Regions from separate parts of the Streptomyces sp. L2 genome, predicted to be linked through region 1. Evidence: riboswitches for the same ligand, from Rfam matches in the RefSeq annotation. Region 1 holds a riboswitch; each other region holds the start of a gene.

The links. Region 1 has a riboswitch for cyclic di-AMP ahead of DBP14_RS06830 (M23 family metallopeptidase). Riboswitches for the same ligand answer to the same signal wherever they lie in the genome.
Positions count from the first base shown of each region.
Region 2: it holds a riboswitch for cyclic di-AMP, as region 1 does, so the genes downstream of both, DBP14_RS36825 (C40 family peptidase) here and DBP14_RS06830 (M23 family metallopeptidase) in region 1, are expected to answer to the same signal.
Region 3: it holds a riboswitch for cyclic di-AMP, as region 1 does, so the genes downstream of both, DBP14_RS13450 (transglycosylase SLT domain-containing protein) here and DBP14_RS06830 (M23 family metallopeptidase) in region 1, are expected to answer to the same signal.
Region 4: it holds a riboswitch for cyclic di-AMP, as region 1 does, so the genes downstream of both, DBP14_RS18155 (M23 family metallopeptidase) here and DBP14_RS06830 (M23 family metallopeptidase) in region 1, are expected to answer to the same signal.

Region 1 is NZ_QBDT01000001.1:1,658,897-1,661,090, forward strand. It holds gene DBP14_RS06825 (GntR family transcriptional regulator) at 1-103, opposite strand, end outside; gene DBP14_RS06830 (M23 family metallopeptidase) at 309-1,064, opposite strand; cyclic di-AMP (ydaO/yuaA leader) riboswitch at 1,077-1,238, opposite strand; gene DBP14_RS06835 (pitrilysin family protein) at 1,510-2,194, opposite strand, start outside.
Region 2 is NZ_QBDT01000001.1:2,940,588-2,942,781, reverse strand. It holds gene DBP14_RS36825 (C40 family peptidase) at 1-915, opposite strand, end outside; cyclic di-AMP (ydaO/yuaA leader) riboswitch at 923-1,095, opposite strand; gene pcrA (DNA helicase PcrA) at 1,379-2,194, shown strand, end outside.
Region 3 is NZ_QBDT01000001.1:3,144,515-3,146,708, forward strand. It holds gene DBP14_RS13445 (polyprenyl synthetase family protein) at 1-215, opposite strand, end outside; cyclic di-AMP (ydaO/yuaA leader) riboswitch at 748-931, shown strand; gene DBP14_RS13450 (transglycosylase SLT domain-containing protein) at 937-1,425, shown strand; gene DBP14_RS13455 (Cof-type HAD-IIB family hydrolase) at 1,452-2,194, opposite strand, start outside.
Region 4 is NZ_QBDT01000001.1:4,089,157-4,091,350, forward strand. It holds gene DBP14_RS18145 (dihydrofolate reductase family protein) at 1-440, shown strand, start outside; tRNA gene DBP14_RS18150 (tRNA-Met) at 540-613, shown strand; cyclic di-AMP (ydaO/yuaA leader) riboswitch at 919-1,090, shown strand; gene DBP14_RS18155 (M23 family metallopeptidase) at 1,098-2,138, shown strand; gene DBP14_RS18160 (PrsW family intramembrane metalloprotease) at 2,185-2,194, opposite strand, start outside.

The sequences.
Region 1 (2,194 bases):
TCCGGGCGAGCACTTCCTCGGTGAGCCGGCCGCCACGCGCGTGGACGCCGGCGACGATGTCGTCCCGGATCGCCGTGCACACCGAATGCGCCGGAATACGCATGACCGACCTCCGCCTTGGTCCCCGTGAAACGCCGACGACGGGCGTTTTCCGCGACTCTAGGCCAGGCGGCCTGAATTTCCGACGAGAAGCCGGAATTCATGGATGCCTTTTGGACAGCGGGGTGATGTGCGGTGCCTTCACGCACCCGAAAAACGGCGAAAACCCCGGCCGGCGGGCCGGGGCTTCCGTAGTGCTGCGGGACGGATCAGACGTGCACGCCGTGCTTGCGCAGGTAGGCGATGGGGTCGACGTCCGAGCCGTAGTCGGGGGTCGTCCGGGCCTCGAAGTGCAGATGCGGGCCGGTGACGTTGCCGGTCGCGCCGGACAGGGCGATCTGCTGGCCCGGGGTGACCTTCTGGCCCACCGTGACGCCGATGGACGACAGGTGGCCGTACTGGGTGTACATGCCGTCGGCCATCCGGATCACGATCTGGTTGCCGTAGGCGCCGCCCCAGCCGGTGGAGACGACGGTGCCGGAACCGACCGCGTGGACGGCGGTGCCGCTCGCCGCGTGGAAGTCGATGCCGGTGTGCGAGCCCGACGACCACAGAGTGCCGCCGACCTTGTAGCCCGTCGAGACGTACGAGTGCGCGACCGGGGCGACGAAGGTGTTCAGCCGCTTGCGCTCGGCCTCGCGGGCGGCGCGCGCCTGGGCCGCGCGCTCCTCCTTGGCCCGCTCGGCGGCCACCTTGGCGGCGGCCTCCTCGGCCGCCTTCTGCTCCGCGGCGGCCTTCTGGGCGGCGGCCTGTGCGTCGATCTGCTGGGCGACGTCGTCGCTGACGGTGATGACCGGGGTGAGGCCACTCTGCTCGACGGGGCTCTCCGCGGCGAGCGCCGGAGAGGCCGCGAGGGTGCCGATGACACCGGTCGTGGTGAGGGCGGCGATGCCGGCGGCCTGCGCGGTGGTGCGCTTGACCCGGCCGGGCTTGCGGTGCTTCCCGGTGGCGCACATGAACGCCATGAAGTGGCTGGTCCTTTCCTTCCCTCTCGCCTACCGGGTTAGCTGACGGGTTCGGAGCAGGAAGGTCTCCTACGGACCCCCTCGCTGCGCGCGGGCGTCCGATTCACCCCAGGGACTGCGTGGGTCCCCGGCTCCCCTGGCTCGCGCCGTACGGGGACTCGGCGATGGCTGTCCGGTGCCGCGGGTGCGGCGCACTGCCTGACGAACAGCCCGGACGACGCTAAGGCGGGGTGCGTTCAATACCCAAACGCATCCGGGTTTTTGTAGCGCATGCCACAGGGCAGACAGGCAACCTCTGCCCCAATTCGGACATCTGAGGGCGAGCAAGGGGAACGGGCCGAAAACGGCGTGGGCCCCTGACGACCCGTCGGTCGTCAGGGGCCCACGCGCGCGTGCGGGACGCGCCGGCTCCGCCGATGCCTTACACGGCGGTCACGCAGGCGCTCTACTCGGCCGTCACGACGGTGACTTCGCCGATGCCGAGCGCCTCGACCGGCTCCTTGATCTGCGTCGCGTCGCCGACGAGGACGGTCACCAGCCGGTGCACCGGGAAGGCGTTCACGGCGGCCGCGGTGGCCTCCACGGTGCCCGTGGCGGCGAGCCGCTGGTAGAGCGTCGCCTGGTAGTCGTCGGGCAGGTGCTGCTCGACCTGGTCGGCCAGCGTGCCCGCGACGGCCGCCGCCGTCTCGTACTTCAGCGGGGCCACGCCGACGAGGTTCTGCACCGCGACGTCGCGTTCGGCGTCGGTGAGGCCGTCCGCCGCGAGCGTGCGCAGCACCGTCCACAGGTCCTGCAGCGCGGGGCCGGTGTTCGGGGTGTCCACGGAGCCGCTGATGGCGAGCATCGCGGCGCCGGTGCCCTCGGGGGCGGCGCGCAGGACCTGCCCGAAGGCGCGCACCCCGTAGGTGTAGCCCTTCTCCTCGCGCAGGACGCGGTCCAGACGGGAGGTGAGGGTGCCGCCGAGGCAGTAGGTGCCGAGCACCTGGGCGGGCCACACGCGGTCGTGCCGGTCGGGGCCGATCCGGCCGATGAGCAGCTGCGTCTGGACTGCGCCGGGCCGGTGGACGATGACCACGCGGCCGGTGTCGTCCGCGGTGACCGGCGGCACGGGCCGCGGTTCGCCCGGGGTG
Region 2 (2,194 bases), 1.3 Mb from region 1:
GGCCTCGACCACCCCGGGCAACCCGCCCGACTCCAGCACACCGTGCAGCCCGGCCGACCCCGTTCCATCGGGCAGCCCGGCCGGCTCGACCGAACCCGGCAGGGCCGACGCCACCATCCCGGGCAAGGCGGCCGACTCGAACGGCCCCGGCAGTCCGGCCGACCCCATTGCCTCGGGAAGGCCGGCCGACTGCACCGATCCGGTCAACCCGCCGGCCTCGACCACCCCGGGCAACCCTGCCGGCTCGACGTTCCCGGGCAACCCTGCGCTCGGTGTCGTGGTGTCGGGCTGCAGGGTCGGCGCCGGGCCGGGGTTGTGCCAGGTCTGTTGCCAGCCGTGCCGTTCGGCTGCCGCCGGCCGCGCCGTCCCCTGTTCGGTCAGCCGGGACAGCATCCCGCGCGCGGTGGCGAGTTTGTGCTGGACGGCGGACTTGGCGGTCTGGAGGTCGTTCTGCGACGTGGCCGGCGAGTCGACCGCGGGGGTGGCGTCCAGCCGCCTCCGGACGGGCGCGGAGTCGTCGGCGGGCGAAACCTGGTCCGCGCGGGGCTTGTTGAGGCGGCCCGAGCGCCGGGCCACCTCCTCGCGCAGTGCGTCGAGGCTGCTGCGCTGCCGGCCGTCACGTTCCCTGGCCGCGTTGTACTTCGGCGCGTCGTACGTCCCCGCGTACTTCTCGGCGTATTTCTCCGCTTGCCTCTCCGCGTACTTCTCGGTCGCCGACTCGGCGTGCCGGTACAGGTCGTCGACCTTCTTCTCGATCTCCTCCCGGCTCGGCCTGCCGTCGTCGGAGGCGGCGGGCGCGGCGTCGGCCGTCTGGGACAGCACGGCCACGGAGGTGAGCGCGGCGGTGGCGAGTGCGGGGGTGCGGAGACCTGCTCCGCGCGCCCCCGCGGGGCGCGGCTTGCGGTGCGACGCCAAGGGTGGCGACTCCTTCCAATGTGCCGCCTACCGGGTTAGCTGTCGGGTTCGGGCGGATGGTTCGGAAGGCTGCCCTACGGCCCTGGCCCGGACGGGACAGGGCGATTCACCCCAGGATCGGTGGGTCCCCGGCTCCGGGCCCCGCTGTACGGGGGCTGCCGGACTCGGCGGGGGCCGCCCGGCCCGGCGAGGTTCACCGGAAGGGGTCGTGCGGCCCGAACGCAACCTAGCCAACTCGTGTGACTTCTGTGAAGGTCGATGCGTGATATGTCCGATACATTTTCGTTACCTCTGAGGATGAACGCGCTTGCCCCGCGCGGCGGTCACACACCGTCCAGCAGGCACGTTCGCAGCGTGAGGGAATGAACGGCCCGCGAGGCGGGTAGATCAACTCTTCGGGAATCCGGCCATGTTCCCGGGTCGGCGACCGGTTGTCAGTGGGGCGCCCTAGACTCGGAGAGCGATGAGCAGCCTCTTTGACGACAGCTTCCTGGCGGCCCTCCAGCCCCCCCGTGGGCACGAGGAGGAACCCCCGCCACCGCCCGAGGACGATCACGCTCCGGAGCCGCTTCCGGGCGATCTGTTCAGCGGGAAGTTCGACGTACCCCCGGACCGGGACGCGTACTACCGCGACGGCGCCCCGCGCCCCGCCATCGACACCGCCGCGCTGCTGGAGGGGCTGAACGACAACCAGCGCGCCGCGGTCGTGCACGCCGGCTCGCCCCTGCTCATCGTCGCCGGCGCCGGCTCCGGCAAGACCCGTGTGCTCACCCACCGCATCGCGCACCTGCTCGCCGAGCGGCACGTGCACCCGGGCCAGATCCTCGCGATCACCTTCACCAACAAGGCCGCCGGCGAGATGAAGGAGCGCGTCGAGCACCTCGTGGGCCCGCGCGCGAACGCGATGTGGGTGATGACCTTCCACAGCGCGTGCGTGCGCATCCTGCGCCGGGAGTCGAAGAAGCTCGGCTTCACCTCCTCGTTCTCGATCTACGACGCCGCCGACAGCAAGCGCCTGATGGCCCTGGTCTGCCGTGACCTGGACCTCGACCCCAAGCGCTTCCCGCCCAAGTCCTTCAGCGCCAAGATCAGCAATCTGAAGAACGAGCTGATCGACGAGGAGGACTTCGCGGCCCAGGCGACTGGGGGCACCTCCCAGACGGAGTCTGGGGGAGGTTTCGAGAAGACCCTCGCGCAGGCGTACGCCCTGTACCAGTCGCGGCTGCGCGAGGCCAACGCGCTCGACTTCGACGACCTCATCATGACCACGGTCAACCTG
Region 3 (2,194 bases), 1.5 Mb from region 1:
TAGGGGTCACCGAACTGTGCCGCGAGCATCACCAGGAGCGGCCGGAACCGCTTCCCGCCGGCCCGGACGAGGTGCTGCGCGGCCTCCGTGATGAACGGGACCTCGCTCTTGGTGGCCTCGAGCAAGCCTTCCTCGACAGCCGCCAATCCGGCCTGGACATCGGCTTCCAGAGCCTGGTCCCGCACGCTCAGCCCGAACGGCCCGACGACGGTCACGAGGGGTCTCCTGTCTGCTGGTGTCTGCTGGCGATTACACGGTTTGTCGATAGGTCGCTGCCATCACTCAAGTCAGCGTATCCGGTCAGCTTTCGATCACCGCTAGCGCCCACCGCTACAGGCCGGGCCGTACCGGACCACTCCCGGCAGGCCCGCGATCGGATGACAGGAACGGACATTTATCGACTTAACGGATTCAGCGAGATTTGCACAAAAGCACGCATCCCCGAGAACCACGGACACGGATGGCGGTATTCCGGGACGAGCAAATCCCCCATGTCTGATTTTGCATAATTTGCCATTTCGTGAATTGGGTCACGCGAGCCCCGTACCGCCCCATGGCGCATTTCCTCCGCATCCCCCCTTGCCCCACCGGCCAGTTGAGGATTGGCGGCTGCAAAGGATCAAGTACTCGAAACGGTACAGACCAAGGTCAACTGATGCGTTGTGTGAATCCGGTACTTGTTCCCGACATGTGCTCTCGCATACGTTCCCGGCCGTCGGACGGACGCCGAATCCTGCCACCGCCCGACACCACCCATCGACGAACTCATTTCGTGTGGCAGGAGCGGGGGACCCAGGTAAGTCGCCGGACCGGACGGCACTCGTCGTACCGGAACGGCTAGGGGTGAAGTCGTGCCGCCGTCCGCGCGGCGCGACCGGGCACCTCCCCGCCCGAACCCGACAGCTCACCTCGCAGGCGACGGAGAGGAACATCCCCATGTCTGCTGCCGCCCAGCACCGCCGCCCCCGCACCCGCCGCCTCGTCCGCACCCTCGCCGTCGCCGGCACCGGTGCCGCCGTCCTCGCGCTCCCCCTCATCGGCGCCACCAGCGCCTCCGCGGCCACCACCACCTCCGCGACGCCCTCCACCACCCTCGCCGGCTACCCGAACAACCTCGACGGCTGGATCCGCGAGTCCCTGGCGATCATGGCCGAGCGGCACATCCCGGGCACCTACGACGGCATCTACCGCAACGTGATGCGCGAGTCCTCCGGCAACCCCGCCGCCATCAACCTCTGGGACTCCAACGCGGCCGCCGGCACCCCGTCCAAGGGCCTGCTCCAGGTGATCGACCCGACGTTCACCGCCTACCACGTGCCCGGCACCTCCTTCGACCCTTACGACCCGGTCGCGAACATCACGGCCGCCTGCAACTACGCGGCCGCCCGCTACGGCTCCATCGACAACGTGTTCGGCGCATACTGAGGCCGGCGATCCCGGCCCTGGACTCGTCAGGGGCTCGGGAACAGTCTTTCGAGGACGACGGCGATGCCGTCGTCCTCGTTCGACGCGGTGACCTCGTCGGCGACCGCCTTCAGCTCGGGATGGGCGTTCGCCATGGCGACACCGTGCCCGGCCCACTCGAACATGGGGATGTCGTTGGGCATGTCCCCGAAGGCGACCGCCCGCTCGGCCGCCAGCCCCAGGTGAGCGGCGGCCAGCGCGAGACCCGCCGCCTTGGTGACCCCGCACGGCTGGAGCTCCACGGTCCCGGGGCCCGACATGGTGACCGTGGCCAGCGAATCGACCGCCCCGCGCGCGATGGTCGCCAACTCGTCGTCCGACAGGGTGTGGTGGCGCAGCAGCACCTTGCTGATCGGCGCGCGCCACAGGTCGTCGCGCCGGCCGACCCGCACGGCCGGCAGCGTGGGGTGCGGCATCCGGTACCCCGGCTCGATCAGCGTGAGCCCGTCCACGCCGTCCTGGTCGACGGCCGCATACACCTGGCCCACCTCGGCCTCGATCTTGCCGAGCGCGGTTTCCGCCAGCTCCCGGTCCAGGCGGACGGACCACAGCAGACGGCCGGCGCCGGCGTCGTACACCTGCGCGCCCTGTCCGCACACCGCGAGCCCCGTGCAGCCCAGCTCCTTGAGGAGCGGCCGCACTCTCGGTGCCGGGCGGCCGGTGACCACCAGGTGCCGTGCCCCGGCGCGCGCCACCCTCGCGAGCGCGGCGCGCGACCATTCGGAGACGG
Region 4 (2,194 bases), 2.4 Mb from region 1:
ACCGCCACTGGCTGCGCACCGCCTGCGAGCTGGCCGCGCTGTGCCCGCCCTCGGAGACGGCCTTCAGCGTCGGCGCGGTCGTGGTCGCCGCCGACGGCACGGAACTGGCGCGCGGCCACTCGCGGGAGGGCGGCGACCCGGTGGTGCACGCCGAGGAGGCCGCTCTGGCCAAGCTCGACCCCGCCGACCCGCGGCTGCCCGGCGCCACCGTCTACAGCAGCCTGGAGCCCTGCGCCCGCCGCTCCTCGCGCCCGGCGCCGTGCGCCGAGCTGATCCTCGGGGCGGGCGTGCGCCGGGTGGTCACCGCCTGGCGCGAGCCGGACACCTTCGTGGCCGGGGCCGACGGCACGGGGGTGCTGACCGGCGGGGGAGCGGACGTGGTCGTGCTGCCCGAGTACGAGGCCGCGGCCAAGGCACCGAACGCGCACCTGCTGGGCTGAGGACGCCACCTGCTTCCGCCGGTGCCGGAGCGCCTCGACCTGCCCGGCGGGAACGGATGTGCATCGGACCCCGCGGATGGCGTACAGTGGTCTCAACGACGCGGGGTGGAGCAGCTCGGTAGCTCGCTGGGCTCATAACCCAGAGGTCGCAGGTTCAAATCCTGTCCCCGCTACTGAAACTCAGGGTCGGAATCCATCGGATTCCGGCCCTGAGTGTTTTCTGCCGTCCCTCGGTGCGCCGACCCCACCCCTCACTCATGGTGACCGGACGGAAGCCCTCCGCATAACATCTGAGTCACCATCAAAACCTCTGTGACTCCTGAAGTTCGGTCAACCTGCCCGATTTGCATGCCTCTTGGCCCGTACGTCCGCTCTAGAAAGGGTAATGATCAAGCAGAACAGCTTGGAATCAGCTACCCCGGTCTATTAACGTTCGATAACGCAGCGCGGTCGTCCCAGCCGTCACAAGAGGCGGCTCCGTGCGCACGCGCCGAATCCCGCGAGGGAACCGGGGAACCACCACCTTGGGGTGAATCACGCGGATACCGCCGTGGACTTCTCAGTGAGTCCACGACACGTATACGCGCGTAGGAGACCTTCCTGCTCCGAACCCGTCAGCTAACCCGGTAGGCGGAGGAAGGAAAGGAGTACGCCCGCGTGGCGTCCAACCGGCCTGCCCCGACAGCCCCCTTCGTGCCCAGCCAGCGTGACGGCGAGCCCTACGGCTACGGCAACCAGCGCACCGACGAGGGCCCCTGGGAGGAGTGGAACCCCACCGAGGAGTCCATCCGCCCGGTACGCGGCCGGCACCGCGTCGCCAAGCAGCGCGGCGGCGGACTCGCCCGCAGCTCCACCGTCCTCGGCGTCGGTGTCATCGCCGCCGTCGGCGCGGGCGGCATGGCCAGCGCCAACACCGGCAAGCCGCCGGTGTCGATCTCGATGCCCGACCTGCCGGACCTGCCGTCCGTCGGCCACCTCTTCGACGACTCCTCCGACGCCCCCGCAGCCACCACGGCCTCGCTGGCCCACATCGGCACCGCCTCCGCCACCGACCAGGGCGGCTCCGACGCCGGCGAGGCGCTGCGCAACCGGATCATGGCCCAGGCCGACCGGCAGCAGAGCCAGGTCGACACCAAGGCCACCGTGGCCGCCGTCGCCGCCGCCGAGAAGCAGGCCGACGACGCGGCCGCCAAGGCGGAGAAGGCGGCCGCCACCGAGGCCGCCGACGCGAAGAAGGACGCGGAGGCCGCCGCCGCCAAGAAGGCCGAGGCGGAGCGCCTGGCCAAGCTGGCGAAGCAGTACACGCTGCCGACGACGTCGTACACGATCACCGGGACGTTCGGCCAGCCCGGCTCGATGTGGTCCTCCGGCTACCACACCGGCCTCGACTTCGCCGCCCCCACCGGCACCCTCATCCACGCCATCCACAGCGGCAAGATCACCGGGGCCGGCTGGGCCGGCGCCTACGGCTACCGCACGATCCTCACCCTGGACGACGGCACCGAGCTGTGGTTCTGCCACCAGTCCTCGATCAACGTCACGGTCGGCCAGAAGGTCAGCACCGGCCAGGTCATCGGACGCGTCGGCGCCACGGGCAACGTCACCGGCCCGCACGTCCACGTGGAGGTCCACCCGAACGGCCAGGCCACCGCCATCGACCCGATGACCTGGCTGCGGAGCAAGGGCCTCAACCCCTGAGGGTCCCCTCCGGGGTTCCGTGCGGCGGGGACGCGTGCGGCCGGACCTACGTCCGG